DNA from 2 places in the Pseudonocardia sp. TMWB2A genome. Region 1 is predicted to be linked to the other one. Evidence: riboswitches for the same ligand, from Rfam matches in the RefSeq annotation. Region 1 holds a riboswitch; the other holds the start of a gene.
The links. Region 1 has a riboswitch for thiamine pyrophosphate ahead of thiO (glycine oxidase ThiO). Riboswitches for the same ligand answer to the same signal wherever they lie in the genome.

Region 1 (15,692 bases):
TGCTCCGTGGGTACCAGCGGGCGTCGTGGGCGTGGGTGGCGCAGTACGTCCTGCGGCTGTCGGTGTTCCTCCCGTTGTGGGCGGCCGACCAGGTCGTGCTCCTGGGTGTCGCGCGGACCGTGCTGAGCCCGGTGCTGGTCGGGCTGAGCGTGCTCGTGTCGTGGCCGTTGCTGCGTACGGCCCTGCCGGCCGATCACCCGGGCATCCGTCACCCCCGGTGACAGACTCTGACACCTGGTAGCGCTAGAATCGTGATCTTCCCGTGACCTTCGCTCGGTCGTGTGAAGGTCACCACTTCGGGTGATCGTCCGGCGCAATCGTGGCCTCCCGGACGTTCCCCCGGGGCGAGCCGCCGCACCGACGATCACTGCAAGGAGCCATGCCACACCAGCGCCCCCCGGAGCCCGGCTTCGGCGACGCCCCCCGTGGCGTCCCCGGCCCGGCCCGTCCCCCCGCCCAGCCGTCCGCTCCCCGACCCGGCACCGGTCGCCCGGTGGCCGCCTCCGACGCCCCGCGGCTGCCCCGCCAGCGCACCGCGCACCCGCCCCGCACGCACGGCGGCCGGGTCCCGCAGCCGCCCTCGGGCACCGTCCGCGGCCGGACCACGCAGACCCCGCCCGGTGGCCGTCCGGTGAGTCCGGTCGTGCCCGGGCCGGGCGTGCCGGACGGGACCCCGCCCGGCGGGCGTCCGCGCACCCGGGTGCTGCCGCCCGCGTCGGACACGACCCGCGCGGCCGGTCCCGGCGGTCCGGTGGGCCCGGTCGGCGGTGGACCGAACGGGCCCGGTGGGTCCGGAGGCTCGGGCGGGTCCGGTGACGGCTCCGGCGACGCCTCGTCGGACACCACGAAGGCGAGCGGCCTCAAGGCCGACCTCAGCCCGACGAAGATCGCAGCCGGCGCCGGCGCGGCGATCGTCACGGCGGTGCTCGGCTCGTTCCTCGGCGCGGTCGGCACGGTGATCGGCGCGGCGCTCGGCTCGATCATCTCGACGCTGGCCACCACGCTGTTCACCCGCTCGCTCGAGGTCAGCAAGGACAAGGCGCTCGAGCTGAAGGACAAGGCGACCCGGCGCGGCAAGGGCGTCGCCGAGGGCACCGCGGTCGCCGCGCAGAACGGTGCCGGCCACGGTCTCGCCGGGCCCACCGGCGAGGAGACGGTGCTGCTGGACCCGTGGCAGACACCCGGCGGCACCACCCGCGCCGCCGGAGCGGGCCACGGCCGGTTCCGCCGGGTCCGGGTCACCCGCAAGACGGTGATCGTGTCCGCGGTGCTCGGCGTCGTCACCTTCGCGGTGTCGATGTTCCTGATCTCCGGCATCGAGTTCGTGAAGGGCTCGTCGCTGTCCGGCTCGTCCGGGACCTCGGTGAGCAACGTCGTCCGCGGCGGTGCTCCCCCCGCCCAGCAGGAGAACGACCGGGGCGAGGGCTCCGGGGGCGACTCGTCGACGTCGTCGTCGAGCTCGACCTCCACTGAGGAGTCGGGGACCAGCACGTCGGAGTCGTCGACCAGCACCCGTGACCGGGACTCCGGTCAGGACGGGTCGGGCTCGTCGAACCCGCTGCAGGACGGGCTGAACCGGGTCCTGCCGACCCAGCAGCCGGGCTCCGGCCAGTCGGGTCAGGACTCGGGCGGGCAGAACTCCGGCGGCCAGGGCTCGGGCAACCAGGGCTCGGGCCAGGGGTCCGGCACGCAGAACTGACCCGCGTCCCCGCGGCGCCGGATCCCGGCGCCGCGGGGCCGGGCTCAGCCCAGACGGGCCCGCAGCGTCGCCGCGGCCGCGCGCGGGTCCTCGGCCTCGGTGATCGCCCGGACGACGACGATCCGGTCCGCACCGGCGTCGAGGACCTCGTCGAGGCGGTCGCCGTCGATGCCCCCGATCGCGAACCACGGCCGCGCCGGGGCCCGTCCGGCGACCGTGCGCACCAGGTCCAGGCCGGGTGCCGGGCGTCCCGGCTTGGTCGGGGTCGGCCAGCACGGTCCGACGCAGAAGTAGTCGACCCCGTCCTCGTCGGCGGCGGTCAGGGTCTCGGCGGGGCTGTGCGAGGACCGGCCGATGAGCACGTCGTCGCCGACGACCCGGCGCGCCCACGCCACCGGCAGGTCGTCCTGGCCGAGGTGCAGCACGTCGGCGCCCGCGGCGAGCGCGACGTCGGCGCGGTCGTTCACCGCGAGCAGCGCGCCGTGCCGGCGGCAGGCGTCGGCGAGCACCTCCAGTGCGGCGAGCTCGGCGCTCGCCTCCAGCGGCCCGTCGGGCCCGCCCTTGTCCCGCAGCTGGACGATGTCGACCCCGCCGGCGAGCGCGGCGTCGGCGAACTCCGCCAGGTCACCGCGCGCGGTGCGGGCGTCGGTGCACAGGTAGAGACGGGCGTCGGTGAGGCCGTCGAGCCGGGCGCGCCGGGTGTCGCCGGTGCCGGGACGGGTATCGGTGTCGGACACGGCTCGCAGGCTACGGCGTAGCCTGGGCCCCGGACGACGACGAACCACGGGAGCCCGGGCAGCGGGCTGAGAGGGGATCCGCGACGCGGTCCCGACCGTCGAACCTGATCCGGGTCATGCCGGCGCAGGGAGTGAGGTGGATCCGATGAGCGCGAGTGCCGGACGGCTGGTCGTCGCGGGTGCGGGGGCCGTCGGCCTGTCCGTCGCCCGCGCGGCGGCCCGCGACGGCTGGTCGGTGACGGTGTTCGACCCGGCGCCCGGTCGCGGCGCGTCCTGGGTGGCGGGCGGGATGCTCGCCCCGGTCACCGAGGCCTGGCCCGGCGAGGAGGACCTGCTCGCCCTCGGGCTGGACTCGGTCGCACGCTGGCCGGAGTTCGCCGCGGCCCTGTCCGCCGACGCCGGCACCGACGCCGGGATGCACCCGGAGGGCACCGTCGTCGCCGCGACCGGGTCCGGGGACCGCGCCGAGCTGACCGCGCTCGCGGACTACCTGGAGTCCCTCGGCCGCGACGTGCACCGGCTGACCGGCCGCGAGCTGCGCCGCCTCGAACCCGCGCTGGGCCCGGAGGTCCGCGGCGGCCTGTCGGTGCCCGACGACCCGTCGGTGGACAACCGGCGGCTGCTCGCCGCACTGGCGACCGCGGCCGGGCGGGCCGGGGTCGTCGTCTCCGACCGCGGGGTCGCGCGCGTGCTCGACGACGGCGCCCGTGTCACCGGCGTGCGGCTCGCGGACGGGACCGAGGTCGCGGCGGACGCGGTCGTCGTCGCGGCGGGGGCGCACTCGTCGTCGCTGCACCCGGTGCTCGACGGGCTGGTCCGCCCGGTGAAGGGCGAGATCCTGCGGCTGACCCGGCGCGCCGGGGCGCTGCCGCCGCCGTCGCGGACGGTGCGGGCACTCGTCGACGGGCGGCCGGTCTACGCCGTGCCGCGGACGCTGCCCGGGTACGGCGACCTCGTCGTCGGCGCGACGACGGCGGAGAACGGCTTCGACACCGACGTCACCGTCGGCGGGGTGCGCGACCTGCTGCGCGACGCCGAGCGGATCCTGCCCGGGATCGCCGAGTACGCGCTGACCGAGACCGCCGCCGGGCTGCGACCGGGCAGCCGGGACAACCTGCCGCTGATCGGGCGCACCGGGCCCGACGGGCTGATCGCGGCCACCGGGCACGGCCGCAACGGGATGCTGCTGGTACCGGTGACCGCGGCGGCCGTCGCGGCGCTGCTGCGCGGCGACGACGTGCCGGAACCGGTCCGCGCGGCGGACCCGCGACGGTTCGCCCCGGCCGCCGCCGGGGCACGCGAGGAGGGGAACCACTGATGCGGATCGTGCTGAACGGCGAGCACCGCGACGTCGACGACGGCGCCGACCTCGCCCGGATCCTGGCCGAGGCCGGGCTGCCGGAGCGGGGGATCGCCGTCGCCGTCGACGGGGAGGTCGTGCCGCGTACGTCGTGGGCCGGGCACCGCCCCGCCGACGGCGCGCGGGTCGAGGTCCTGACCGCGGTACAGGGAGGATGAGCATGGCTGTGCAGACCGACAAGCTCGCGTTCGGCGACCACCTGTTCGACTCGCGGCTGGTGATGGGCACCGGTGGTGCCGCGAACCTGGAGATCCTGGAGCGGGCGCTGGTCGCGTCCGGCACCGAGCTGACGACGGTGGCGCTGCGACGCGTCGACGTCGCGGGCGGGACCGGGCTGCTGGACCTGCTGCGCCGCCTCGGGATCGCCGTGCTGCCCAACACCGCGGGCTGCCGGACCGCCGCCGAGGCGGTGCTCACCGCGCGGATGGCGCGCGAGGCGATGGAGACCGACCTGGTGAAGCTGGAGGTCGTCGCCGACGAGACGACCCTGCTGCCCGACCCGGTCGAGCTCCTCGACGCCGCCGAGCAGCTCGTCGACGACGGCTTCACCGTGCTGCCCTACACCAACGACGACCCGATCCTCGCCCGTCGCCTGGAGCAGGTCGGGTGCGCCGCGGTCATGCCGCTGGGCTCGCCGATCGGCACCGGGCTGGGCATCCGCAACCCGCACAACATCGAGATGATCGTGGCCGCCGCCGGCGTGCCGGTCGTGCTCGACGCCGGGATCGGCACCGCCTCCGAGGCGGCGCTGGCGATGGAGCTGGGCTGCGACGCCGTCCTGCTCGCCACCGCGGTCACCCGCGCCGCCGACCCGGAGCGGATGGCGCGCGCGATGCGCCGCGGGGTGGAGGCGGGGTGGGACGCCCGGCACGCCGGCCGGATCCCGCGCCGCTACCGGGCACAGGCGAGCTCCCCCGAACGCGAGGACTGACGGTCCGGCGCGTTCCGCGGAACGCGCCGGAACCGATCGGGAGGCCTCAGGCGGGGGTGACGCCGTCGGCGTGCCGCCGGGCCAGGGCGCGGTAGAAGTCCGGGTTGGTCCGCACCCACCAGCGGGCCTGCTCGGTCAGCTCGCCGCGCTCCTTCGCCGCGGAGCCGAGCATCAGCCGGTCGGCGGGCAGCTCGGAGTTCGGCGCGACCGTCGACCCGGCGGCGACCATCGCGCCCTCGCCGATCCGGGCACCGTCCTGCACGGTGCTGCCGTTCCCGACGACCGCCCGTGCCCCGATCACGGCACCGTGCACCACGCACAGGTGCCCGATCGTGGCGCCCTCGCCGATCTCGGTGACCGGGTCGTCGCCGCCGTGCAGCACCGACCCGTCCTGCACGTTGGCGCCGGCGCGCACGACGATCGGCCCGAGGTCGGCGCGGAGCACGGCGTTGTACCAGATCGAGGCGCCCTCCTCGACGCGTACGTCCCCGACGAGCGTCGCGGTCGGGGCGACGAAGGCGTCCGGGTGCACGGTGGGGGAGAGGCCCTCCAGGGCGAACAGCGGCATGGTCGACAGCTTCGCACCCGCCGCGGTGCCCGTCGGTAACGAGACCGCGTCGTCGCCCGGTCGTTGCGTCCTCGCCCGGTCGTCGTCGTGCCGTCGCTCAGTCGTGCGGGTGCGCGTGCAGGCCCAGGTCGGACAGCTCCAGCGCGGCCAGCGCGGCCACGACGGCCGGGTCCCCGGACCGCCACGCCGCCGCCGGGTCCGGCGCGACCCGGACCAGCCGCGACACCGGCACCCGGGACAGCGCCCGCACGGCCAGCAGGTCCGGCGCGGCGGCCCGCGCGGCGACGGCGGCACCGGCCCGCCGGGCGTAGCGCAGCCGCAGCGGCAGCCAGCCGAGCAGCACCGGCAGCAGCATCACCAGCGGGACGACGACCAGCGCCCCCGTCGCGAGGGTGCCGACGGCGTCGCCGAACTCCCGCCCCGCCGCGACGAGCTCGGTGCCCGCCCCCGCGGCCGGATCCAGCGCGCGGGCCAGGTCGGACCCGATGAACGGGATCGCCCCGACCGCCCCGGCGACCCCGGTGAAGGCGTCGGAGACCCGCCCGCCCGCGACGACCAGCGAGTCGCCGGGCCCCCGCAGCGCGGACAGCCCGTCGTGCACGGCCACGCCGGCGGTGACGGCGAGGACCGTCCACAGCAGCGCGACGACGTCGGCGACGACCTGGCGGGCGATCCGGTCGGGACGTTCGGCGTACCAGCGCATCGGTCCTGTCTACCGGGGCCGGAAACCGGTCGTCCCCGCGGCCCGCCCGTGCTCTGCTGGGCGGGTGGACCGCTCGCTCTCGCTCAACCGCGCCTCCTGGGACGACCGCGCCCCGCTGCACGCGCAGAGCCCCGACTACGGCGTGGACGCGCTCGTCGCCGATCCCGCACGGCTGTCCGGGGTGGTCCGCTTCGACGCCGACCGGCTCGGCCCGGTCGCCGGCCTGCGCGTCGTGCACCTGCAGTGCCACATCGGCACCGACACGCTGTCGCTGCACCGGCTCGGCGCCCGGGTCACCGGCCTGGACTTCTCCCCGGCCTCGCTGGAGCAGGCCCGCGCCCTCGCGGCCCGCGCCGGAGCCGACATCGACTACGTCGAGTCCGACGTCCTGCGCGCCGACGAGGTCCTGCCGCACCACGGGTTCGACGTGGTCTACACCGGCATCGGCGCACTCTGCTGGCTGCCGAGCGTCACCCGGTGGGCGGCGGTCGTCGCCCGGCTGCTCGCGCCCGGCGGCTGGCTGTTCGTCCGGGACATGCACCCGTTCCTCGGGACCCTCGACGAGCACCTCGCCGTCCGCCACCCCTGGTTCGAGACGACCGAACCGCTGGAGTTCGACGACGACAGCAGCTACGTCGCCACCGCACGCCCCCTGACCGCGACCGTGACCCACGAGTGGAGCCACGGCCTCGGTGAGATCGTCACCGCGCTGCTCGACCAGGGACTGACGCTGACCGGTCTCACCGAGCACCGGACCGTCCCCTGGGAGGCCCTGCCCGGCCGGATGGCCGAGGACGACGACGGCGAGTGGCACGTGACCGACGGCCTCCCCGACGTGCCACTGAGCTTCACCGTCCAGGCGACGCGCTGACCTGGCCGGTCACGGGTGCGCCGACCCGGTCCGGGCGTGGATGCCGGGTGGGTGGGCCGACGTCGCGTTCCGCGGAACGCGGTCCGTGCCCTGGCTCGCGCCGGTTCCGCGCCGATCTCCTGCCGGCCCGGTGCGCTGCGGTCCGCGTCGGCTCCCGGCCGGGTGCGTGCTCGGCCGCCCGGCGGAGGACCGGCGGGGTTCAGGCCGCGGCAGCCGTCGTGCCGGGCGGGAGCAGGGCGTCGAGGATCGGCTCGGGGTCGAGCCGGTCGCCGTACCAGTCCGGGCTGAGGGTGCTGCGATCGATCCGCAGCCGGGCCCGCGTGTTCCGTTCGACGAGGGACTCGGCGCTGCCGTCCAGCGGTCTGCCCGTGGCCTTGACGGGAGTGCCGTCGGGCCGGTGGAACAGCCAGTCCTCGCCGGGTGGGCGCAGGAGAAGGTAGCCGTGGTCGTGCACCAGCCGGTGGTGGAACGAGCAGAGCAGGACCAGGTTGTCGACGTCCGTCGGCCCGCCCCGCAGCCAGTGCCGGACGTGGTGGGCGTGCAGGTGGCGGGTGTGGTGGCACCCCGGGAACCGGCAGGAACTGCCGCCGTCGGCGGTCAGTGCGGCGATCTGCGCCGGGCTCGCCAGGCTCCTGCTCCGGCCGAGGTACATCCGGTTCGCGGCGCGGTCGGTGAGCAGCACGCGGGCCCGGGCGTCGCAGGCCAGGCGCTCGGCGGTGCTCGCGGCGATCTCGGGGCCGCCGGCGAGCCGCGCGGTGCCGGTCCCCGCGTCGACGACGACCGTCACCCGCGCCGCGCCCCGCTCCACCACCGCGCCACCGGCCGCTCCCGGCTCGCGGACGACCAGGTCCAGCAGGGCGTCGGCCCGCCGGGCGGCCAGGGTGTCGACGACGGCGCCCGGTGCCTGCTCCTCCGTGCGGCGGGCCTGTTCGTGCGGATCGGGCCCGTCCCATCCCGACCGTCGCCCTCACGTGCGGCCGGATCGTCGGTGTCGTCGTCGCCGGGCGGCGTGGTGGGGTCGGCGGGAGCCGGGCGTGCGGCGGCGACCCCGGCCTCGATCGCCGCGACCAGGAGGGCGCCGTCCTCGGGAGTGAGCCGGGCCCGTACGACCAGGGACCCGTCGACGTCGTGGTGCCAGCTCACCCCACGCCGGGCGGCGACGTCGCGCGGCGGCGCGCAGCGTCGGCGGACCGCCCGGACGACGGTCTCGACATGGCTCGCGGTCCCGCCCAGCGCGAGGTCCAGGAGCACCTGCTCGGCGTCCGGCCCGGCCGCGGCCCGCGGAGGATCGTCCGGCTCGGCTTGTCCGTGCGACTCCGGAGCGGCGACGGCGACCGGCCGGCTCCCCGTGCCGTCCCACGGACCGGTGTTCCCGGCGGGTGACGTGGTGGCCCCGTCCGCCCTCCCGGCGTCCGACAGGTCGGAGCCGGCGCCCGTTCCGCACCCTCACGCTGTGCCGCTGTGCCGCTGTGCCGCCGTGACGTGAGGAAGGGCGGGCGGAGAGGGGTGGCCGGGACGTCGGGGTCAGAGGAGGCCGAGCTTGGTGGCCGCGTAGACCGCCTCGGCACGACGCGACACCATCAGCTTGCGCATCAGGTTGCCGACGTGGAACTTGACCGTCGTCTCAGAGATGAACAGCTCGGCACCGATCGCGCGGTTGGACAGCCCCCGGGCCAGCAGGCGGAGCACGTCCAGTTCACGGTCGGTCAGCCGTTCCCGGTCGGGCATCCCGCCGGACAGCGACCGCACCATCGCCGACGCCGACCGGGCGTCGAACGCGCTCTCCCCACGGGACACCGCGCGGATCGCGCGGACGAGCTCGGTGGTGTCGACGTCCTTCACCACGTAGCCGCGGGCGCCGGCCTGCACCGACTCGACGACGAGGCGGTCCTCGGCGAAGGTCGTCAGCACCAGCACCCCGATGCCGGGGTGGTCGGCGCACAGCTTGCGGCAGACCTCGAGACCGTCGGTCTGCGGGCCGGACGCCAGCTTGAGGTCGAGCAGCACCACCTGCGGCCGGCCGGTCGCGACGGCGGCGAACGCCTCCGGTGCGCTGCCCGCCTCGCCGACGATGCGCAGGTCGTCCTCGCGCTCCAGGACCGCGCGCAGCCCCTGGCGCATGATCGAGTGGTCGTCGACCAGCACGATCCGGATCGGCCGCGCCACGACGCCCGCGGGACCGGGACCGGTGCGGGTCGCCGCGGTCCCGCCGGACCCGTGCATCCCGCCGCCCGGCGCGTTCCCGCCGCCCTGCCCGGGGCCCGCCTGACCGGGGATGCCGTGACCACCGCCGTGACCGCCCCCGTGACCACCGCCGTGGCCGGGGCCGCGCGCGCCGACACCGGCCCCGCCGCGGGCATCCGGTCCGCCGCCGCTGCGGGCGTCCGTGCCGGTGCGGCCCCGGGCGGCGCCGCCGGTGGCGTGCCCGGGACCTCCCGGGGCGGTCCGTGTGCCGCTGCTCATCCGAGCTCCTTCCCCGGCGTCCCGATCGGGACGTCCACCTGCACCTGCAGCCCACCGATCCGCGAGCGGCGGAACCGCAGGGTCCCGCCCATCTCGCGGGCGCGGGCGTCCATGTTCACGAGGCCGCGGTGCTCCCCGGAGGGGCCGCGGACCGACGCCGCACGCAGCGTGCGGCGGATCTGCTCGGGGGAGGCGCCGCCGTCGTCGGAGATCGACAGGCGGACGCGGCCGTCGGCGTAGGCCAGCCGCACCACCGCCCGCGAGGCCGACGCGTGCATCGCCGTGTTGAACAACGCCTCGCCGGCGATCCGGAACAGCGACTGCTCGTGCTCGTGCGGCAGCGGCACCGGGGCCCCGCCGATCGTCACCTCGACCCGCAGCTCGTCGGGCATGTGCACGGTGGACAGCTGCCGCAGCATCGAGGGCAGGTCCTTGTCGGCGTGGTCGTCGTCGTTGAGTGCGTAGATCGCCGACCGCAGCTGCTCGACGGCGCGCCGCGTCAGGTCCTTGGCCGTGTCGAGGTGCTGGAGCAGGTCCGGCTCGGTGATCTCCGACCGGCACAGCTCGATGTGCATCCCGGCCGACAGGGCGTACTGGGTGACGCTGTCGTGCAGCTCGCGGGCGATGCGGTGCCGCTCGTTGTCGAGGACCTCCCGCTGGCGGGCCGCGCCGAGTGCCTGCTGGGTGAGCATCAGCTCGTCGTTGCGGACGCGCAGGTCCTCGGCCTGGGCCGCGGTGCGCGCATGCAGCCGCTCGGCCCGCTCCAGCAGCGCGCAGTTCTGCAGCGCCGACGCCGTCTGACCGGCCAGGATGCGCAGCACCGAGTGGTCGGTGTCGTCGATGTGACGTTCCGGCGGCGTCCACGCGACGAACCCGCCGACGGTGCGGCCGTCGAGCCGGATCGGGACGTGCAGGTGCCGGGGGCGCGGGTCGTCGTCGTGATGGTGGTGGCCGTCGCCGGCGTGCAGTCGTTCCACGTGCCGGCGCACGCGCTCGGGCACCGACCCCAGGTCGGCCCACTCGACGCCGTCCGGCCCGAGGACGACGTGCCGCGGCGCGGCGTCGGGCAGCTCGCCGTCGACGAGCCCGAGCACCACCCAGTCCGCCGACAGGTGGTCGGCGGCCGCGTCGGCGACCGCGCGGACCAGCGCCTCGGAGCCCTCCATCGTGCGGACCAGCGCGGCCGAGATCCGGTCCAGCGCGAGGATGACCCGGCGCAGCCGCTCGGCCCCCTCGCGGTACTCCGGGTAGAACGACGGCTTGCCGGTCCGCAGGCCGGTGAGCTGGTCGAGGTCGGGGCGGACCCGGCCCCCGGCGGCCGGCGACGAGGGCGGTGCGGGTGTGCGGCGGCGCGGGAAGCGGGCGGCGGCGGTCACCGCGAGGGCCTCCGTGCGGGCGTCACAGCGCTTCCCGGAACAGGTCCTCGATCTGCTCCACGCTCGCCGTGCGCGGGTTGGTGGTCAGGCAGGCGTCGCCGAGGGTGAGCCGGGACAGCCGCGGGACGTCGGCCTCGCGCACCCCGATCGCGGCGAGCCCGGTCGGGACACCGACCTCGTCGGCCAGCTTGCGGACCTCGGTCGCGACCATGTCCACGGCCTCGTCGCCGGGCATCCCCGGCCGGGCGGGCAGCCCCATGGCCTGGGCGATCGGGACGAAGCGCGCCGCGTCGGCGTCGGAGGCCGAGCCGTTGAACCGGATCACGTGCGGCAGCAGCACCCCGTTGATCAGGCCGTGCGGCAGGTCGAGCATGCCGCCGACCTGGTGGCTCATCGCGTGGGTGGCGCCGAGGATCGCGTTCGTGAACGCCAGGCCCGCCTCGAGCGCGGCCTGCGCCATCGCGGTGCGGGGGCCGTCGTCGTGGCGGCGGATCATCGTTGTCGGCAGGTTGGCGTGGACGAGCGCGACCGCGTGCAGCGCGTGGGTGTCGGTCAGCGGGCCGTGGGCCAGTGACACGAACGCCTCGATGCCGTGGGTGAGCGCGTCCAGGCCGGTCGCGGCGTTGAGCCAGTCCGGCATGGTGACGAGCAGCCGCGGGTCGATCACCGAGACGTCCGGGACCAGGGCCCGGCCCATGATGGTGATCTTGGTGAGACGCGCCGTGTCGGTGATGATGCAGAACTGGGAGACGTCGGCGCCGGTGCCCGAGGTCGACGGCACCATCACCAGCGGCGGGATCGGGTTGGCGATGCGGTCGATGCCCTCGTAGTCGAGGATCGTGCCGCCGTTGGCCGCGAGCAGGGCGACACCCTTCGCGGCGTCGATCACCGAGCCGCCGCCGACGCCGATCACCACGTCGCAGCCGGAGCTCTCGTAGCGCTCGAACCCGGCCTGGATCTCGTGGTCCTTCGGGTTCGGGGTGATCTCGTTCCACAGCTGCGGGCGCAGGCCCGCGGCGCGCAGGTGGCGCAGCAGCTCGGCGGGCCACCCGGCCTCGGTCACCCCCGGGTCGGTGACGACGAACGGGCGGCGCGCGCCGAGTCGCAGTGCGGCGTGCGCGGTCTCCGGCAGCGAGTCCGGCCCGAAGACGATCTCGGGGGCGTGGAACTTGGACAGCCGCGGCCGTGGCTCCCGCGGGCTGTGGGCCGCGCGGACGGTGTAGCCCTCGTCGGTGCCGGACGTGCCGGTCTCCCCGTCGAGCACGAGAACGGTCTCCCGTCGCACGGTCCCGCGGTGCCCGTGGTCAGGGGCGACGGAGCCGGCCGAACCGGTGAGGACCACGTTGCCCTCCTCCTGCTGCTGCACGTTTCGACTCGCCGCTCGACGACGGCGACGAGCGGCTCGGTCACGAGCGTGTGGCCCACGGTACAGGGACACCCCCTCCCCGGACCTGCTCGATCGGCGGGCGGCAGAACGGACCGCAGGTCGGGGCCGGTGTCCGGACCGGCCCCGTCCTGACCGAAAGCGGAGGGACTCAGGACGCGTGGATGGGCCCCTCGCGTTCGGCCAGCCGGATGCCCTCGCCGCCCCAGTGCTGGGCGATCATCTCCGCGGCGATCGACACCGCGGTCTCCTCCGGGGTGCGGGCGCCCAGGTCCAGCCCGATCGGCGACGACATCTTCGCGATCTCGGCCTCGGTCACGCCCCGCTCGCGCAGGCGCTCGAGCCGGTCGTCGTGGGTGCGCCGCGAGCCCATCGCCCCGATGTAGCCGACCTCGGGCAGTCGCAGCGCGACCTCCAGCAGCGGCACGTCGAACTTCGGGTCGTGGGTGAGCACGCACAGCGCGGTGCGCTGGTCGATCCGGCCCGCGTCGGCCTCGGCCTGCAGGTACCGGTGCGGCCACTCGACGACGACCTCGTTGGCCCCCGGGAAGCGGCTCGCGGTCGCGAACACCGGACGGGCGTCGCAGACGGTCACCCGGAAGCCGAGGAAGGTGCCCATCCGGGCCACCGCGGCGGCGAAGTCGATCGCCCCGAACACGATCATGCGGGGCGGCGGCGCGAACGACTCGACGAAGATCTGCAGACCCTCCCCGCGACGCTCGCCGTGGACGCCGTAGGTCAGCGTCGCGTTGCGGCCGGAGTCGAGCAGACCGCGGACGTCGTCGCGCACGGCGTCGTCGATCCGGTCCGAGCCGGTGCCGCCCTCGGTCCGGTCCGGCCAGACGATCAGGCGCCTGCCGAGCAGCTCCGAGGGGCCCGCGACGACCGTGGCCACCGCGACCGGGTCCTCGTCGCGGATCGCCTCGGCGATCCGGCCGAGCTGTGCGTAGGTCTCCGGGGTCACCTTCTCCACGAAGATGTCGAGGATGCCGCCGCAGGTCAGGCCGACGGCGAACGCGTCGTCGTCGGAGACGCCGTAGCGCTGCAGCACCGGTCGTTCCTCGGACAGCACCTGCTGCCCGAGCTCGTAGACCGCGCCCTCGACGCAGCCGCCCGAGACCGAGCCGACGGCCTCGCCCGCCGGGCCGACGAGCATCGATGCCCCCGGCTGGCGCGGTGCGGACCGGAAGGTCCCGACCACCGTCGCGAGCGCGGCCGGCTCACCGTTCTTCCACCAGCCTTCGAGCTGGTCGATCACGTCACGCATTGCGCACCACCTCGAGCAGTTTCTCCAGCGTGTCCAGGCTGTGCCCGGCCAGCAGGTCGTCCAAGTGCGGAAGGGCCGCGACTATTCCCCCCTGGACCGGGGCGTAGCCGTCCTTGCCCGCGTGCGGGTTGACCCAGATCAGCCGGTGGGCCAGCCGGGACAGCTGCTCGGCCTGGGTGCCGAGCAGTTCGGTGCCGCCGCGCTCCCAGCCGTCGGAGAAGACGACCACGACCGCCCGCCGGGCCGCGCCGCGGCGTCCCCAGCGGTCGACGAAGGCCTGCAGCACCTCGCCCAGCCGGGTGCCGCCCGACCAGTCCGGGATGGCCCTGCCCGCGGCGCGCAGCGCGTGCTCGGGGTCGCGCAGCCGCAGCTCACGGGTGATGCGGGTGAGCCGGGTGCCCAGGGTGAACGCCTCGACCGAGCGCGGCGAGCGGCGGACGACGACGTGGGCGAAGCGCATCAGCGCGTCCGCGTAGGGCTCCATCGACCCCGAGACGTCGATCAGCAGCACGACCTTGCGCGGCCGGCGCGAGGTGTCGCGCCGGGCCAGCCGGAAGATCTCGCCCTGGTTGCGCAGCGCCGCGCGCAGCGTGCGCTGCGGGTCGGCCTCGCCGTGCCGGTTGCGCCTGCGGCGCCGCGACGCCCGGGTCGGCGGCTCCGGCTTCAGCAGGGTCATCAGCCGGCGCAGGTGCTCGCGCTCGGCGGGGGAGAGCTCGCCGAGGTCGCGGTTGCGGAGGATCTCCGCGCCGGTCGCGGCGGCCTTGATCTGCGGGCCGTCGGTGTCGTCGGGGTCGTCCTCCCCGCCCTCGCTGCCGGGCAGCAGCGCGGCCAGCTTCGGGGGTGCGGGCGGGCGGTCGTCGCGGTTGCTCGACGGGCGGTTGCTGGTCGGCTCGAACCAGGACGGGAACGCCAGGTCGTACCGGACGATGTCGTCGGGGTCGGCGCACAGCGTCAGCCGGCCGGCCCAGTACGCCTGGTCGCGGTCGGTGACCTCCAGGGTGTCGAGCGCCTGCAGGTAGGCGGTCACCCGGTCCTGGGTGACCGGGACCCCCGCCGCGCGCAGGACCTCGGTGAACCCGACGAATCCGGTCAGCAGCTCGTCGGTGGTGCCGGTGGGCTCCGCCGCAGGCGGCCGTGGCGGGGCCGCCGGGGACGGGCTCGGGGGGACGGTCATCGCGGCCGGGTCAGGACGCCAGCAGGGTGTCGAGCTGCTTGTGGACCCGGTCGGCGTCCTCCCGGTACTTGAGGACGGCCCCGAGGGTGCGCGCCGCCGACTCCGGGTCCAGGTGCCGGGCACCGATCAGCTGCAGCGCCCGGGCCCAGTCCAGGGTCTCCGCGACGCCCGGGGGCTTGATCAGGTCGGCGTGGCGCAGCTTCTGCACGGCCCGCGCGACCGACGCGGCGAGGCGCTCGGGCACCTCGGGCAGCCTGCTGTGCAGGATCTCGATCTCGCGCTCGATGTTCGGGTGCTCCAGCCAGAGGTAGAGGCAGCGCCGCTTGAGCGCGTCGTGCACCTCGCGCGTCCGGTTCGAGGTGAGGACGACGACCGGCGGCGTCGCGGCGCGCACCTCCCCGAGCTCGGGGATGGTCACCGCGTGCTCGGTGAGGACCTCCAGCAAGAAGGCCTCGAACTCGTCGTCGGCGCGGTCGATCTCGTCGATGAGCAGCACCGACGGGCTGGTGCGCAGCGCCTGCAGGATCGGGCGGGCCAGCAGGAAGCGCTCGTCGTAGAGGCCGGCCTCGACGCTGTCCGGGTCGAACCCGTCGCGCCCGCTCGCGGCCTCCAGGGTGCGCAGGTGCAGCAGCTGCCGGGGGAAGTCCCAGTCGTAGAGGGCCTGACCGGCGTCGATACCGTCGTGGCACTGCAGGCGGATGAGCGGTGCGTCCAGCGTGGCGGCCAGTGCCTGGGCCAGCGCGGTCTTACCGGTCCCCGGCTCGCCCTCGCAGAAGAGCGGACGGTTCATGCGCATGGCGAGGAAGGCCGCCGTCGCGAGACCGTCGTCGGCGAGGTAGCCGGTCGCGCGCAGCGCGTCGGCGAGCTCGTCCGGGCTCCCGGGGCCGGGTGCGGGTTCGTTCACCGAACCAGCATGCAGGACGAGCGGTGAACGCGGCCACACCAGGAGGGCCCCTCCTCACCGCGCGGGCGGGTCCGGGACCTCCCCGTGAAGACGAACGAGGGGCCCGGAAGGTTCGAGTTGCTTCCGGATCAGAAATGTTCACGACCGCGAGATAGGTCCGTGATGTGAAGCCGTTGACCAGTGCGTTTAGGGAGAATCTGATAATTACATCGTTGTTACAGTGATTCCGCTCACGGGTCCCTTCATTGACGAATT
Region 2 (15,692 bases), on a different contig from region 1:
GATGCTATCGCTCGGCGCTATGGCATCCCCCGCCGTCGCACAGCAAGTCGACGAGCGCGGTCGCACCGTTTATGATGCGGCCTATTTCACCGCCTTTGCGCCCTCCAATGCGCTCGATATTGTGAACCGCATCCCCGGCTTTTCGCTCAGCACCGGCAATAGTGATGTGCGCGGTTTCGGAGGGGCGGCGGGCAATCTGGTGATTGACGGGCAGCGGCCCAGCAGCAAATCCGACTCGCTCGAAACCATATTGAGCCGCATCCCCGCCAACCGCGTGCTGCGTGTCGAAGTCGGCGCGGGCGATCTGTTCGGCGCGGAATATTCGGGCAAGCCCCAAGTGGTGAACCTTGTGCTGACGGCCACGGGCGGCCTGTCCGGCACCGCAGAGGTCGAAATCTCGCGCGATTATACCGGCGACATCCATCCCGTTGGGTCGGTGTCGGCGCTGCTGCGGTCGGGTAAATCGACCTTCAACGCGTCCGCTGGCTATCGCGCAAGTGCCTATACCGAAGAAGGCTATGACCGGCTGGTCAGCCTGCCCGAACGCGACCTCATCGAATATCGGCGCAAGATTAACGACATCACCGACGGCCAATATTTCGGCACCTTATCTTGGGCGCATGATGATGGCGCGAACCGCAGCGCGCACCTCAATGGCCGCATCGCGCGCGGGCTATACCGGCTTGGCCAGACCAATGATGTGACGCCCGTTGGCGAGCCCGTGCGCGACGATATTTACCACCAGCGCATCAATGTATGGGATTATGAACTGGGCGGCGACATTACGCGGCCCTTGGCGGGCGGGGGGCTCAAGCTCATCCTGCTTGGCACAAGGCGCGATTGGGACAATTTCGAATATAATCACAACCGCATCGCGTCCCAGCAGATTGGCGGCTATGAACAAAGCGTCATCTACCGCCGCGACGAGGCGGTCGCGCGGCTGGTGTGGAGCCGCAGCAACTGGAACGGCTGGAATGTCGAACTCGGCACCGAAGGCGCGTTCAACCGGCTCGACAGCAAGGTCAAGCTCAACAGCATTGATAGCAATGGCAATCCCGTCCCCATCGACCTTAGCGTCGATGAAGCGGTCGTCACCGAATATCGCGCCGAACCTTTTGTGACGCTGGGGCGCAGCCTCACGTCCAAGCTGCGCATGGATATGGGCCTCACTTACGAAGGCTCGCGGCTCACCGTGACGGGCGATGCCAAGGCGGAACGCAGCCTGTCTTACCTCAAACCCAAGCTTTCGCTGGATTGGCAGGCAGGCCATAAGTGGCGGGTGCAAGCGTCGGCAGCGCGCACCGTGGCGCAGCTTAATTTCAACGATTTTGTCGGGGCCGCAGAGCTTGCCAATGACCGCGTCAATGGCGGCAATCCCGATCTGGTGCCGCAGCGTGTGTGGACGTTCCGCGCGTCGGCGGAGCGCCCGATCTTCACCAATGGCCGCATCTTTGTCGAAGGCGGCTATAAGGCCTTTACGCAGGTGCAGGACCGCGTGCCGCTGGAGGAGGGCGACGGCCCCGGCAATCTTGGCAATGGGCGGCAATTTTTTGCAACCGGCGCGCTCACCTTGCCGCTTGGCCAATGGGGCATAAAGGGCGGGCAGTTGACCGGCAATATTTCATGGGGCGACACAAGGGTGCGCGACCCTTACACCCACCAGCACCGCCATTTTTCGGGCTATTCCTCGCTCGGCGCGGATTTGGGCTTCCGGCAGGATTTGGGCAAATTCGCGTGGGGTGTCGACGCCGAAGTCGGCACTTGGGGAACGAGCTTCTGGCGCTCGGAAGAAGATTCCAACCGCATGAGCGACCCTGAATTTTCCGCCTTTGTCGAATATCGTCCGACCTCCAAAACGACGATCAAATTTACCGGACAGAATTTGTCGGACATCCCTGCGGTGCGCCGCCGCACCTTCTTCACGCCGGACCGTTACAATCTAGTGCCAAACGAAGAAGAATATCGCGTCCGCAATGCCCACATCCAGCTTTTCCTGACCCTCAAACATAATTTTGGTTGAGGGGAAGGAGAAAAAGCTGTTCGCGCATCAGCGTTTCCGCACAAATTCGGCCCGCAATACAAGGCCTTTGATGCCTTCATATTTGCAGTCGATTTCCTGGGGGTCGCCAGTCAAACGGATCGATTTGATGAGCGTGCCGCGCTTCAATGTCTGGCCTGCGCCCTTGACCGTCAAATCCTTGATGAGCGTGACCTGATCGCCATCAGCGAGCAGATTGCCGACCGCATCGCACACCTCGACGCCACTATCCCGGGCCCCGCCTGCGCCCGCTTTGGCACGGGCATCTGCCGCGCTAATCCATTCGCCTGTCTCATCGTCATAGACATAATCTTCGTCACTATCGCTCATAAACAGGTTCCCTTGTGTGCGGCATCGGCTATGCTTTGCACCAACCCATAACGCGGCGCGGCAGGGCTTGCCAGCGCCCGATCGAAAATGAGGAAGAGTTTATGCGGATTGCGCGTCTGACCCTGTGTGTTGCGGCCTTGTCGGGGCTTGCTCTCGCCGGTTGCCAGAACAAGGATGAAGCGCCGCCGCCTGTGCAGACGACCGAAGGCGCGGCTACCCCGGCACCGGTTACAGACCCTGCGGCGCCCGACCAGCCCAAAGCCTATTGGCGTTCGGCGAGCAATGAGGAAGGGGATTCGCTGCGCTATACCGATGCGGCTACCAACAATACCGTGGTGCTGGCCTGCCCGACCGGTTCGGGCAAATTTTATGTCAATGTGACCAACTTCACGCCGGTATCGAGCGAGGACCGCATGAGCATCGGCAATGGCGGCATCGTCACCGCGCTGGTCGCCGACCCCAACCGCGAAACCAATGCGGGCGGCATGACCGGCGTTGCGCCCGTGCCGACCGATTTGAGCAAATTGCTCCCCGGCGAAGCAGGGCTTTCGGTAAGCTATGGCAACCAGAAACTCGGGCCCCTCCCGCCGGTCCCCGCCGAAATGGCCGCGATTTTCGAAGAAGGTTGTTACGACTGACGCGCGCGAAGGATGCCCCGATCCTTCGCAAGCCCGTCCTCACAGCAAATTTTGCTGCTCGGTCAAATCGGGGAGTGTCCAGTCGATCGGCGCTAATCCGTGGCTTTCGAGGAACGCATTGGTCTGGCTAAAATGCTTACAGCCCAAAAAGCCGTTATGGGCCGAGAGCGGGGAAGGGTGCGCGGATTTCAGCACCAGATGCGGCCCGCCTTTGTCGATACTGTCGACGAACGCGGCTTTTTTCTGCGCATAATTGCCCCATAGCAGGAAGACGACCGGTTCCTTGCGCGCATTGATAGCAGCAATAATCGCGTCGGTGAATTTTTCCCACCCGCGCCCTTGATGCGATGCGGCTTTGCCCATTTCGACGGTCAGCACGCTGTTTAACAACAACACGCCTTGCTCCGCCCAATGTTCGAGAAATCCGTGTGCAGGCGGGGTAATACCCAGATCGCTTTTCAATTCCTTATAGATATTGACGAGCGAGGGCGGCGGTTTGACGCCCGGTTGCACCGAAAAGCACAGGCCATGCGCTTGTCCCACGCCGTGATAAGGATCCTGCCCCAAAATCACCACGCGCACCTTGTCCGGCGGGGTGAGGTCGAGCGCGCGAAACCATTCGCTCGCCTTGGGGAAAATGCGGCGGCCTTGGGCGCGTTCATCGACAAGGAATTGGCGCAGCGCCGCCATATAAGGCGCATCAAACTGCGCCTGTAATGCGTCCTTCCAGCCAGCTTCGAGTTTTATCGCGCTCATGGCCCCAAGCGCCTGCACGGAACATTCGCACGGGTCAACCGTTTTCCAGCCACCAACCAAGCCTGCGTCCGACGCCCTTAAAATGTCTGGCGCACGCTAGAGGGAGAGGGACTATGATAACAGCAAATGATCTGCGCGCAGGGATGCGCGTGCTGGATTCCGACGGTGATTTTATCGGCACAATTTTGGGCGTAGCGGGCGATAATGTGCGCTTGCGGCAGGAAGGCGTGGTCGATGGCGAACATGATGTGCCGCTCACCCGTTTCGCGCGCGTGGACGGGGAATCGGCCTATCTGGACGGCGCTTGGTCCACCATATTGACGACTTTGGGTGGCTTGGCGGCGGGCGCTGCGGCGACGGTCGGCGGCGCGGCCCATGCAGCAGAGCGCGGGATCGACCGGATGGGTGACCGTATCCGTGATGGCGTGCATGGCGATCCTGTGCACCGCGATCCTCTGCATCGCGATCCTGTGACGCCCGCAACCTATAATGACCCGGTAGAGCCGGAACGGCGGATGGGTTTTTGGCCGTGGCTGTTGCTTATTGCCGCTGCGATTGCCGCATTCCTCGCGTTCAAGAGTTGCAGCACGGCGGAAGCGCCTGCGCCCATGCCTGCTGACCCCGGCGTTGAGCAGGCGACCCCTGCTACACCCGCAACCCCAGCGACGGGACCAGTTGAAAGCGTGACGCTTGCCGACAATAGCAAGCTCGACATCACGCCGGGAACGATCACTTACAATCTCTATAAATTTGTGACGTCGGGCGATGCGGTGCCGAAAACCTTCACGTTCGATAAGCTGAACTTCGACACCGGTTCCGCCGCGATCCGCGCCGAAGACCAACCGACCATCGACAGTATCGGCGCGATCATGAAAGCCTATCCCAAGGTCAAAGCCTCGGTTGTCGGCTATACCGACGCGACTGGTGACAAGGCCACCAACGAAAAACTTTCTGCGGAACGCTCGGCCAATGTGGTCAAAGCGATTGTCGCCAAGGGCGTGGACGCTGGCCGTCTTGATTCCAAAGCGGGCGGTATCGCCGAAACCAAAGGCGGCGCTGACCAGAATGCCCGCCGCACCGATTTGGTCGTGACCGCCAAATAAGGGCGGCATTATAGCTTCGTCGCTGTTTTGTGGGGGGCGCTTAGGCGTCTCACGCAAAACAGGCTAGCCATCGGCCCGGTCTCACCACCGGGCCGATTTTTTTGGGCGGGTATGGCGCAATCTAAGCCTCTCAATAAGTCATACATTTCGCTTTGCCGTCAGCAGCCGTATCGGCTTTGTCCCGCGCGACTTTGTTCGCATCGCGCGTCGCCCCCGGAATTTCGGCCAAGCGGCAGCCGGGTTTGCCGCCTTTGCCGACGGTTTCGACCATGAGCCAGCTTTGCTTGGGCTGGTCGGGGACGTCGCTTGTCAGGCGGAAGATGATGGCGAAGGGTTGGCCGTCTTTGCCGACGCGCCATTCGACCGTATCACTGGCCGCGTTAAACGGGCCGGGGGTTAAAAATTCGCCCATCGCACCCGCATCCAGATCAGCGCGCAAATCGCCTTCCTTGATATAGAGCGGGGTGCCCGCAAAGCCGGTGCATTTCTGCTCGCGATATTCTGCCTCGTCATCGGCGGCGATGGTTTTGCAGGCGGATCCTTTGATCGAGCTATAGACCGAGCGGATACCCGTGGCCGCATGCGCTTTTGTTTCGGGACCGCTTGCGGGGACAGTTGCTTGGTCGGTTGTAGCGCCGGTCGCAGGTGCGCCACTTTCTCCCGGCCCGGTTGTGCTATTCGCGGTTGGGGCAGAAATGTCCGCAGCCCCCGCATCCGCAGTAGATACCCCCGATCCGGTTCCGCTCCCCGCCTTATCCTGCGGGGCTTCACGCGTATCGCTGCACGCCCCCAGCGCCAGCAAGCTCGCAAGACAAAGGGCGGCGGGGAGGGGCTTGGGGGGCATGGTCATCTCCTGCATTGCCCCTTCTGCGCTGGACCCCGCGCACGAAAAACGGTAAGATTTGCGCGCATCGGCTATAGCCCAAACAAGGAGCCTTGATATGTCTGCCACCAACCGCGCTGCGGGCAAAGCGTTCCGTATTTTGAAAGTCGCCCTGCCGGTCGCCTTGGTCGGGGGGCTGGGCTTTATGACCTTCCGGCCCGCCACCACGACCGCCGCGCTTCAGGCCAATGCCCGCGCGCCGCAATTTGTCACGCAAGGCGCGATTGGCGGCAAAGTCTTCACGCTCGACCTTCGCAAACAACTCGCCAAAGGGCCGGTTGTCCTTTATTTTTTCCCCAAAGCCTTCACCAAAGGCTGCACCTTGGAAACGGCGGCCTTTGCGGAAAATCATGACCGTTTTTCTGCGGCTGGCGCGACCGTTATCGGTATGTCGGCGGACAATATCGCCGATCTCCAGCGTTTTTCGACCGAGGTGTGCCGCTCCAAATTTCCGGTGGCGATTGCCACCTCGCGCATCATGCAGGCTTATGATGTCAAGCTTCCGGCGGTCAATATGACCAACCGCACTAGCTTCGTCATCGCAGCTGACGGGCGCATTGCTTATGTGCATAGCGATATGAATTATGTCGACCATGTCCGCAACACGCTGGCGGCGGTGGAGCGGTTGAAGACGCGTCCGGCGCGGCGGTAAAGCCTATTTATAACCCGCTAGCCCTGAGCTTGTCGAAGGGCGGTTTTAAGGCTGGCGTAATATTGATGGGCGTCCTTCGACAAGCTCAGGACTAACGGGTTCAGGACTAGCGGGCTTATTTGAGAATATTCGAAATGAAAAAAGCCCGCCGGAATATCCTCCCGGCGGGCTTTTTCATTCTTCTAACCCTATGCCTTATTCGGCGCGCGGGGCGGCGGCGCTGGGGTTGGTCGGCATCCCGCCCAACTGCGTCACCAGATCGCGATAGGCGTCGAGATAGGCCAGCACGATGACCTGACCGATTTCGGTATTTTCATAGCTCGACCCGCCGAGCGCGCCCAATGCGCTGCCCCAGCCAAAGCCGCCGCCGCCAAAACCGATGTCGGTCTTGCGGGCATAGCCTTCGGTCAGGCGTTCCTGTTCGGTGGTGCGCGAATTGACCAGTGTCAGCGTGACATTGGCTTCCTTCTTCTTGACGTTGAGGCCGCCCGCAATCGCGCCGATGGTGCGGTTGCCGATGAGGCCGCCGAGCGCGCCGCCAAGGCCGCCGCCGCCCGAATTGCGGTTGCGCGATACAATGTCGGGGACAAGGAAATAGTCCGCCGCGCGCACCTGACGCTTGCCAATGTTCGACCCGCGCTGCAATTCGCCATTGTCGGCAAGCGCGCGTTCGAGGTTGCGGCTTTCAAGCCCGCGTCCGCGATCGACCAACGTGAAACAGCCCGAACGCATGACCATGACCTTGAGCAAGGCTTCGGGCGAGGTCAGCCCATATTCCGACCACCAGCGATAGTCGGGTTCGACAATCGCGATCGAGCCGAGCTTGCGGGTGCAGACCGGAATTTCGGCCGATGCGCGTTCTTGCGCCTTGCGTCCCGAACTTTTGCTTTTGTTGTTTTGAGCCATTGCGGGCGTGGCCGCCATCGTCATGGCGCTCGCCGCAGCCAGCGCGATCAGAATCTTCTTCATCAAAATAACTCCCTTGGGTTCTCCCTGTGGACGATGCGCACATACCCCCGCAGATCCGTGCGAATCTGCGCTAACTCTTAACGGAGACAGGAAATATTGGTAGAGCCAAAAGCGCAGCTGTCCCGCAAGGTGACGATTATCACATAATCGGACGGGAGGTGAGGCGAGAGGAGAGGGAGAGTGCTGAGCACTCCCACATAACTAGACGGGCACCGTTTCCGATGCCCGTCCGTTGCGACCCCGAAGGGTGGGATGACGCCTCTCATTCAAGAGACGTATCTTTTTTTTAGCGACAGCGTGCGCTGCCCCGGTCAATTTCGCGACCGGCAATAGCGCCCACGCCTGCACCGATGATAGTGCCCAGCGTTTTATCACCACGGCCAGCAATCTCGTGGCCTGCAACACCGCCTACAACCCCGCCGACCACCAGACCGGTCGTGCCATTGTCACGCTTACAACGCCAGCGACCGCGATTATCACGCCACAAACGCTCGTTGCTACGCACACGGCGGTCGCGATACCGCTTTTTGTAAAAGTCGCTAGTGGTCGCCGCAGTCATATCCGGCACATAGCTCGGCATCGTTGCGGCTCCGTTCATCGGACTGATTGCCATCATGGCAGCCATAATCATGCTCATTGTTCTTACCCTTTCGCATGGATGTAATCTCGTGATTTGGGGTATGAACGAACATAGATGAACGCTGGTTGCATGAACGCCTGACAACGGCAGAAATACGTGCAATTTGGCGGTGAAGAGTGCAAAAGCGACGATGGGACGAGGCGCGTTTTTTACAGCTTGTGACGCCTCACCCGCCAAGGAGAGAAGCGACAGGGAGCTACAGCGTGCGCCGACTACCCCTCATCCCCCATCTTAAGCGCAGCAATAAACGCCTCTTGCGGGATGCTGACATTGCCATATTCGCGCATCTTGGCCTTGCCTTTTTTCTGCTTTTCCAAGAGCTTTTTCTTGCGGCTGATGTCGCCGCCATAGCATTTGGCGGTCACGTCCTTGCGCATTGCGGCAATGGTTTCGCGGGCGATGACCTTGCCGCCAATGGCCGCCTGGATCGGGATTTTGAACAGGTGGCGCGGGATGAGGTCTTTCAGCCGCTCGCACATACCGCGTCCGCGCGCTTCGGCGGTGCCACGGTGGACGATCATGCTCAGCGCATCGACCGGATCGCCATTGACCATGATGCTCATCTTGACGAGATCGCCGGGGCGGTGGCCGATTTGGTGATAGTCGAACGAGGCATAGCCCCGGCTGATTGACTTCAACCGGTCATAAAAATCGAACACCACTTCGTTGAGCGGCAGCTCATAGACGATCTGCGCGCGGCCACCGACATAGGTGAGCTGTTTCTGGATACCGCGCCGGTCCTGACATAGTTTGAGGATCGAGCCCAGATATTCGTCGGGGCAGTAAATCGTGGCTTCAATCCACGGTTCCTGAATTTCGTCGATGCGGTTGACGTCGGGCATATCCGCCGGATTGTGCAACTCCATCTCGCGCGCATCTTCGGTTTTCGAGCGGCTGAGCTTGAGCTTATAGACCACCGACGGCGCGGTGGTGATAAGGTCGAGATCATATTCGCGCGTCAGGCGCTCCTGAATGATTTCAAGGTGGAGCAGCCCGAGGAAACCACAGCGGAAACCAAAGCCCAGCGCCGCGCTGCTTTCGGTTTCAAACGAAAAGCTCGCGTCATTGAGGCGCAGCTTTGAGATAGACTCACGCAGCTTTTCAAAATCGGCGGCGTCGGTCGGGAACAGGCCGCAGAAGACTACAGGCTGCACTTCCTTAAAGCCCGGCAAAGGCTCTGCGGTCGGGCGCTTGGCATCGGTAATCGTGTCACCGACGCGGGTTTGCGCGACTTCCTTGATTTGCGCGGTGATAAAGCCAACCTCGCCGGGGCCGATCTCGCTCAAAATTTCGATTTTGGGGCGCATACAACCGACGCGGTCGATGAGGTGGGTCGTGCCCGCCTGCATGAATTTGATCTGCTGGCCTTTCTTGATGACGCCATCAATCACACGCACCAAAATGACGACGCCCAGATAAGGGTCATACCATGAATCGACCAGCATCGCCTTTAACGGCGCATTGCGGTCGCCCTTGGGCGGCGGGATTTTGGCGACAATCTGTTCGAGAATATCTTGAATCCCGATGCCCGATTTGGCCGAAGCCAGCACCGCGTCGGACGCATCAAGGCCGATCACTTCCTCGATTTCGGCCTTCACCTTGTCGGGTTCGGCGGCGGGCAGGTCAATCTTGTTAATGACCGGCAGGATTTCATGGTCATGCTCGATCGACTGATAGACGTTCGCAAGCGTTTGCGCTTCAACCCCTTGGGCGGCGTCCACCACGAGCAACGCGCCTTCGCACGCGGCGAGGCTGCGCGATACTTCATAGGCAAAGTCCACATGGCCCGGCGTGTCCATGAGGTTAAGCTCATAGGTGATGCCGTCCTTGGCTTTATAGTCGAGCCGGACGGTCTGCGCCTTGATCGTGATGCCGCGCTCTTTTTCAATGTCCATATTGTCGAGCACTTGCTGCGCGCCGGACATTTCACGGTCGGACAGCCCGCCCGTATATTGGATCAAACGGTCGGCGAGCGTCGATTTGCCATGGTCGATATGGGCGATAATCGAAAAATTGCGGATGAGGCTAAGGTCGGTCATGGATGCTTCATAATGCGATGAAGGCGGACCTTTTGTGGCCCGCCCGATAAAAAGATTCTGCGCCGATAGCAGGGCCAAGCCTTGCTGTCACCGTTGATTCAGAAGGCAAGCCCGTGCGCGCCTTGGCTCAGCGGTCGCGCCGTCCGGCAAGCATCCGGTCAATGACGGCAATGGCTTTGAGTTTGCGCGCTTCGCCGTCGCCCGAAATCACCACATAAGGCACGCCGCGCCGGTCGAGTTCGGCCTTGGATAATGCTTGGAAATGCGCGCGTTCGGCGGCGCTTTTGTGGACGCGCAGGCCATCGTCGATCCACGGCAAATCATCATCCATCAGCAGATAGAGGTCGCCCACATCGGTAAAGGCGTCGAGATCGGGATGGCGCGATGCGAACATCATCATCTGCCAGGCCGCCGTCATCAGCGGGTCGGTGTCGGAGAAAAACAGCGCACAGGCTTGTTTGCGCACTTCGGCGGTCAATTCCATATGGCCGCGCATGATCTTGACCAGATCGTCCGGCATCAAATCGGTGCCATAGGCTTCGCAATAGGTGCGGCCATATTCATGCACAAAGGGCGCGTCATAATGCGCCGCGAGTTGCCGCGCGAGTGTTGATTTTCCGGTGCTTTCCGCGCCGTGCAGGACGATATTCAACGAAATGCCTCGCTCTCCTCTTGGGGCCGCTGCGCACGATGGATTTTCCACCATTGGATAAGCCCGACTATAGCAAGCAGCAGGAACAGACCATAGAGAATAGCGGTCAAATGCAAGGCCTTGGTCCAGTAAAGCCCGACCGCCAGAATGTCGACGATGATCCACAACACCCAATTTTCGACATAGCGGCGCGCGAGCAAGAGTTGCGCGACAACGCTGATCATCGCAATCGCACCATCCCAATAAGGATAATGGGCATCGGTCATCCGCGCCATCATCGTTCCCCAGCCAAGCGTCAGGATAAGGCATCCGCCCAGCACCGCCAACTGGTTGACCTTGTTAAGCTGTAACACGGGGATTTTGTGATCTTCGGCATCGCTCGCGGCGCGCGACCACACCCACCAGCCGTAAATTTGCACGACAAAGAAGAAAAGCTGGAGCAGAGCGTCGCTGTAAAGCTTAGCCCCGTAGAAGATCCACGCATAGCAGCTCACCATCGCTATCCCGAACGGATAGTTCCAGATGCTGCGCCGGATGATGAGGATGATGTTCATCATCCCCAGCACCACAGCAATGGTTTCAAGCGTAGAAAAGATCATGGGTGCTAGGCTGTTACAATCTTTGTCAGGCGCGCGCGATTAAAGATCATCGGCTTTCATCCGGAAAATCGTCTGGTGCGGTTCATAAGCCGCCATGCGGGTGATAAGGCCATCCAATGTATCATCGACAATCATGATATTTTTATGCGCCTCGCGGACAAAACCCACATCAATCATATGCTGGTTGAACGCGACCAGATGGTCATAAAAGCCCGCAACATTCAGAACGCCGACCGGCTTTTCATGATAGCCAAGCTGCGCCCAGCTAATCGCTTCCCACAATTCGTCCATCGTGCCGACGCCGCCCGGAATGGTGATGAAGCCATCCGACAGGTCGGTGAACATCTTCTTACGCTCGTGCATCCCCGGTACGATATGGAGTTCGGTGCAAAGATCGTTGCGCACTTCCTTGGAGCATAAAGCTTCGGGGATAACGCCGATGACTTCGCCGCCCGCATGGATGCACGCATCGGCAACCGCGCCCATAAGCCCAAGCCGTCCGCCGCCATAGACCAGCCCTATGCCACGCTCCGCCAGTGCCCGCCCGACCGCTTGCGCGGTTTCGATATAGACAGGGTCGGCTGGCGATGCCGAACCGCAATAGACGGCGAGGCGTTTCAACTTATGGGGCATAAAGTCTCCGGTTAAGGGGGAAATGATATTCAGCGCGGGGCCGCGCCGGTGCGGTCTTCGACCAGTTGCCAGCAGCTTGCGGTTTTGCGGAAGCTATAGCTTTGCGCGGGGCCAAAGCGGCGGACAAGGCTTTCTTCCGCCTCATCCTCTCCCGTGACCGCAAATGTGCCGCGGCTCCAGTCCACGCGATAATCGCCCTTGGGAAGGGGGACGGCATTATGCGTAATTTTGTCATAACCGGCGCGCTTGCCCGCTTCGAACAGGGCAAAGCTGCTTGCGGTCGCATAGCTATAATCGATCAGCATGATATCATAGCCGGTATAAGCGGCGCGCGGGACCATGCGGGCCTTGCCGTTCTTCACCACCCGGATGGACGGGGCCAGATAAGCCTGCCGTTCAGGCCAGCTTGCGCGGCTGAACCCTTCAAAAAAGCCTGCAAAATCCTTGTCGCGACAAGCGGTTTCCATCATGACTTTGCCGGTGGTGTCAACGGATTGCGCCTTGAGGGGCGCATCGGCCAATATACCGGTCGCCGATAATATCATGGTTACTGTCGCGACGACCATAAGCTTTCCATAGTGCATAAAGGCGGACTCCCGTGCGGCATAGCGTCACGGTTGCCCATAGCCCGACTGCGCGCGTCCAACAAGGTCACCCGCTTCCTCCACCAGACATTTGCACTGGCACAATAACTCTCTATACATAGGCCCATACCCCGGGGAGCCGATGGCTGAGAGGCGGTGCTGTGATGCCCGCGACCCGTTGAACCTGAACCGGTTAAGACCGGCGGAGGGAGGGCGGTTTTTCCTTTAAGCCACGCCAAAGGACCAAAACCGTTATCACTCCGAACTAGCTTTACCTGCCCCGAAAAGTGGGAACCGGTTTTCGGATCAGGCAGGTAAACAACAATATTGGAGTTGATACTGATGGCTGACTTTTCTATTAGTGAAGATCTGATTTCCGACGGAAATCAGGGGCCCGCCCGCACCGAAGGCAAAGCAACGCTCCCCAGCGTCACCACCGGCCCCATTCGCGGATCGAAGAAAGTCTATGTCGAAACCCCGTCAGGTGTGCGCGTCGCGATGCGTGAAATTCATCTGGAACCTTCCAGCGGTGAAGCGCCGGTGCGCGTCTATGATACGTCCGGCCCTTATACCGACCCCAATGTGCATATCGACATCGACAAGGGCCTTGCCGAATTGCGCCGCGACTGGATTGTTGCGCGCGGCGATGTCGAAGAAGTCACCCAGCGCGAAGTGCGCCCCGAAGATAATGGCCAACTCGGCCCGGATCGCAGCGGCGGGGTCAAGCCTTTCCCCAACGTGCGCGAGCGGGTGCTGCGCGCCAAACCCGGCGCGAATGTCAGCCAGATGCACTATGCCCGCCGCGGCATCATCACGCCCGAAATGGAATATGTGGCGGAGCGCGAAAACTTGGGCCGCGCGCGCCTCAAAGAATATGTCCGCGATGGAGAGAGTTTCGGCGCTGCCATCCCTGATTATGTGACGCCCGAATTTGTCCGCGAAGAAGTTGCGCGCGGCCGCGCCATCATCCCGTCGAACATCAACCACCCCGAAAGCGAGCCAATGGCGATTGGCCGCAATTTCCTCGTTAAAATCAACGCCAATATCGGCAATAGCGCGGTCGCATCCGACGTTGCATCGGAAGTCGACAAGATGGTGTGGTCGATCCGCTGGGGCGCGGACACCGTCATGGACCTTTCCACAGGCCGCAATATCCACGACACCCGCGAATGGATTTTGCGCAACTCGCCCGTCCCCATCGGCACCGTGCCGATCTATCAGGCGCTCGAAAAAGTCGGCGGCATTGCCGAGGAACTGACGTGGGAAATCTTCCACGACACGCTCATCGAACAGGCTGAACAGGGCGTCGATTATTTCACCATCCATGCGGGCGTCCGCCTGCCCTATATCCCGCTCACAGCAAAGCGCGTGACCGGCATTGTCTCGCGCGGCGGATCGATCATGGCGAAATGGTGCCTCGCGCATCACAAGGAAAGTTTCTTGTACGAACGCTTTGACGAGATCACCGAGATTATGAAGGCCTATGACGTCGCCTACAGCCTTGGCGATGGCCTGCGCCCCGGCAGCATAGCAGACGCGAATGACGAGGCGCAATTTGCCGAGCTTTATACCTTGGGCGAACTCACCAAGCGCGCGTGGGAACAGGATGTGCAGGTGATGATCGAAGGGCCGGGCCATGTCCCCATGCACAAGATCAAGGAGAATATGGACAAGCAATTGGAGGCGTGCGGCGAAGCCCCCTTCTACACGCTTGGACCGCTTACCACCGACATCGCGCCGGGCTATGACCATATCACCAGCGGCATTGGAGCGGCGATGATCGGTTGGTATGGCACCGCGATGCTGTGCTACGTCACGCCCAAGGAGCATCTGGGCCTGCCCGACCGTGATGATGTGAAGGTCGGCGTGGTGACCTATAAGTTAGCCGCTCACGCCGCCGACCTCGCCAAGGGCCACCCCGCAGCCAAAGTCCGTGACGACGCCCTAAGCCGCGCGCGCTTCGAATTCCGCTGGCGCGACCAGTTTAACCTCAGCCTAGACCCCGACACCGCCGAGCAATATCACGACCAGACGTTACCGGCGGAGGGGGCCAAAAGCGCGCATTTCTGCTCGATGTGCGGCCCCAAATTCTGCAGCATGAAAATCACGCAGGAAGTGCGCGAATTTGCGAAGCTGCAGAATCAGGACGCCGATGCTTTTGTCGCGGCGGATGAGGCGGAAGCGGGCATGGCGGAAATGAGCAAGATCTATGTCGAAACCGGGCGGGAGTTGTATATGGGCGGCGGCGACTGGGAGCGGGATTGACAAACGCAAGAAATAATTGAGCGGTACCAAGCTATATATGCCGTATAGCTTCGATTAAATCTTTTCCGTATTTTGTTTCTAATCGAGAAACAAATTCCGGCTCTACGTCTCGAGCAAATGCGATCAAGCCTTTCAGTTTTTTCTTCTGCTCGTCGTTCATTAAACCTTTCCGATAGTGATCGACCATCGATCTAATTAGCTTTTTTCGTTCTCGTCCAATGGACACTCGATCATCGTTGGTCAGTATCAATCCTGTAACCGACCTACGATATTTTTTCGTTGCTAGGACCCGTTTTTGATCATTCAGCTTTAGTTTGGGGAACGCCAGTTCCTGAAGTATCGTTCTAACGATCTTTTCGACAGGTTGAAGATAACCAGTTCGGTTTGCAGAAAAAGTCAAATCGTCGGCGTATCGCGTGTAAATGACGGTATGCGTCGCGACGAGCTCAGACACAAGCCTGTCAAAATCATACATCAAGAGATTGGATAAGCGTGGTGACGCAGGAGCGCCAATTGCAAGACGCAATATTGAAGATCCGCGTGCCTGATGGAACATGAGGTTGCCAGCTAGAATTCGATCTTCATTGTCTTCAAAAAGATCGTGTTTCACAGAAAAAGCTAGCCAGTCATCAAATCGAAACGACGGAAAAAAATCTTTAAAATCGAGCTTTAGAATCGCACCAGATGGAGAATGCTTATCTGCATTTTTTCTGATAGAAGTACCTTTTTCATATGCAGTTGCTGCGGGATGGATCGGCAGATCAGACAGGTAATGGGCAATCAAGATTTTCTGTAAAATCTTCACTTCCCTTGCGGGTTGAGCGATCGGCCTTTTCCCCCCATTCCGTTTGTCGATTGTGTAATGCTTGTAACGAATCGGGGCAGACTTGGCTATCTGCCGCACATCCTTT

Region 2: another riboswitch for thiamine pyrophosphate. It lies ahead of thiC (phosphomethylpyrimidine synthase ThiC); the one in region 1 lies ahead of thiO (glycine oxidase ThiO).

What each region holds. Positions count from the first base shown of each region.
Region 1 is NZ_QKQY01000002.1:1,992,069-2,007,760, reverse strand. Features, by position in the region: gene DMP17_RS24095 (DUF3159 domain-containing protein) at 1-221, shown strand, start outside; gene DMP17_RS24090 (hypothetical protein) at 380-1,699, shown strand; gene thiE (thiamine phosphate synthase) at 1,744-2,445, opposite strand; TPP riboswitch at 2,476-2,584, shown strand; gene thiO (glycine oxidase ThiO) at 2,582-3,754, shown strand; gene thiS (sulfur carrier protein ThiS) at 3,754-3,954, shown strand; gene DMP17_RS24070 (thiazole synthase) at 3,957-4,727, shown strand; gene DMP17_RS24065 (gamma carbonic anhydrase family protein) at 4,774-5,295, opposite strand; gene DMP17_RS24060 (hypothetical protein) at 5,393-5,998, opposite strand; gene DMP17_RS24055 (class I SAM-dependent methyltransferase) at 6,063-6,869, shown strand; gene DMP17_RS24050 (HNH endonuclease signature motif containing protein) at 7,069-7,716, opposite strand; gene DMP17_RS24045 (hypothetical protein) at 7,653-8,120, opposite strand; gene DMP17_RS24040 (MadR family response regulator transcription factor) at 8,394-9,332, opposite strand; gene DMP17_RS24035 (MadS family sensor histidine kinase) at 9,329-10,708, opposite strand; gene DMP17_RS24030 (iron-containing alcohol dehydrogenase) at 10,731-12,074, opposite strand; gene DMP17_RS24025 (XdhC family protein) at 12,244-13,359, opposite strand; gene DMP17_RS24020 (vWA domain-containing protein) at 13,352-14,533, opposite strand; gene DMP17_RS24015 (AAA family ATPase) at 14,544-15,437, opposite strand.
Region 2 is NZ_QKQY01000001.1:1,510,344-1,526,035, reverse strand. Features, by position in the region: gene DMP17_RS07100 (TonB-dependent receptor domain-containing protein) at 20-2,020, shown strand; gene DMP17_RS07095 (alkylphosphonate utilization protein) at 2,048-2,368, opposite strand; gene DMP17_RS07090 (hypothetical protein) at 2,470-3,006, shown strand; gene ung (uracil-DNA glycosylase) at 3,046-3,762, opposite strand; gene DMP17_RS07080 (OmpA family protein) at 3,876-4,865, shown strand; gene DMP17_RS07075 (hypothetical protein) at 4,996-5,709, opposite strand; gene DMP17_RS07070 (peroxiredoxin) at 5,807-6,400, shown strand; gene DMP17_RS07065 (CsgG/HfaB family protein) at 6,596-7,369, opposite strand; gene DMP17_RS07060 (glycine zipper 2TM domain-containing protein) at 7,656-8,006, opposite strand; gene lepA (translation elongation factor 4) at 8,222-10,048, opposite strand; gene DMP17_RS07050 (AAA family ATPase) at 10,176-10,700, opposite strand; gene pnuC (nicotinamide riboside transporter PnuC) at 10,697-11,299, opposite strand; gene DMP17_RS07040 (TIGR00730 family Rossman fold protein) at 11,339-11,920, opposite strand; gene DMP17_RS07035 (hypothetical protein) at 11,962-12,453, opposite strand; TPP riboswitch at 12,639-12,744, shown strand; gene thiC (phosphomethylpyrimidine synthase ThiC) at 12,859-14,781, shown strand; gene DMP17_RS07025 (retron St85 family RNA-directed DNA polymerase) at 14,813-15,692, opposite strand, start outside.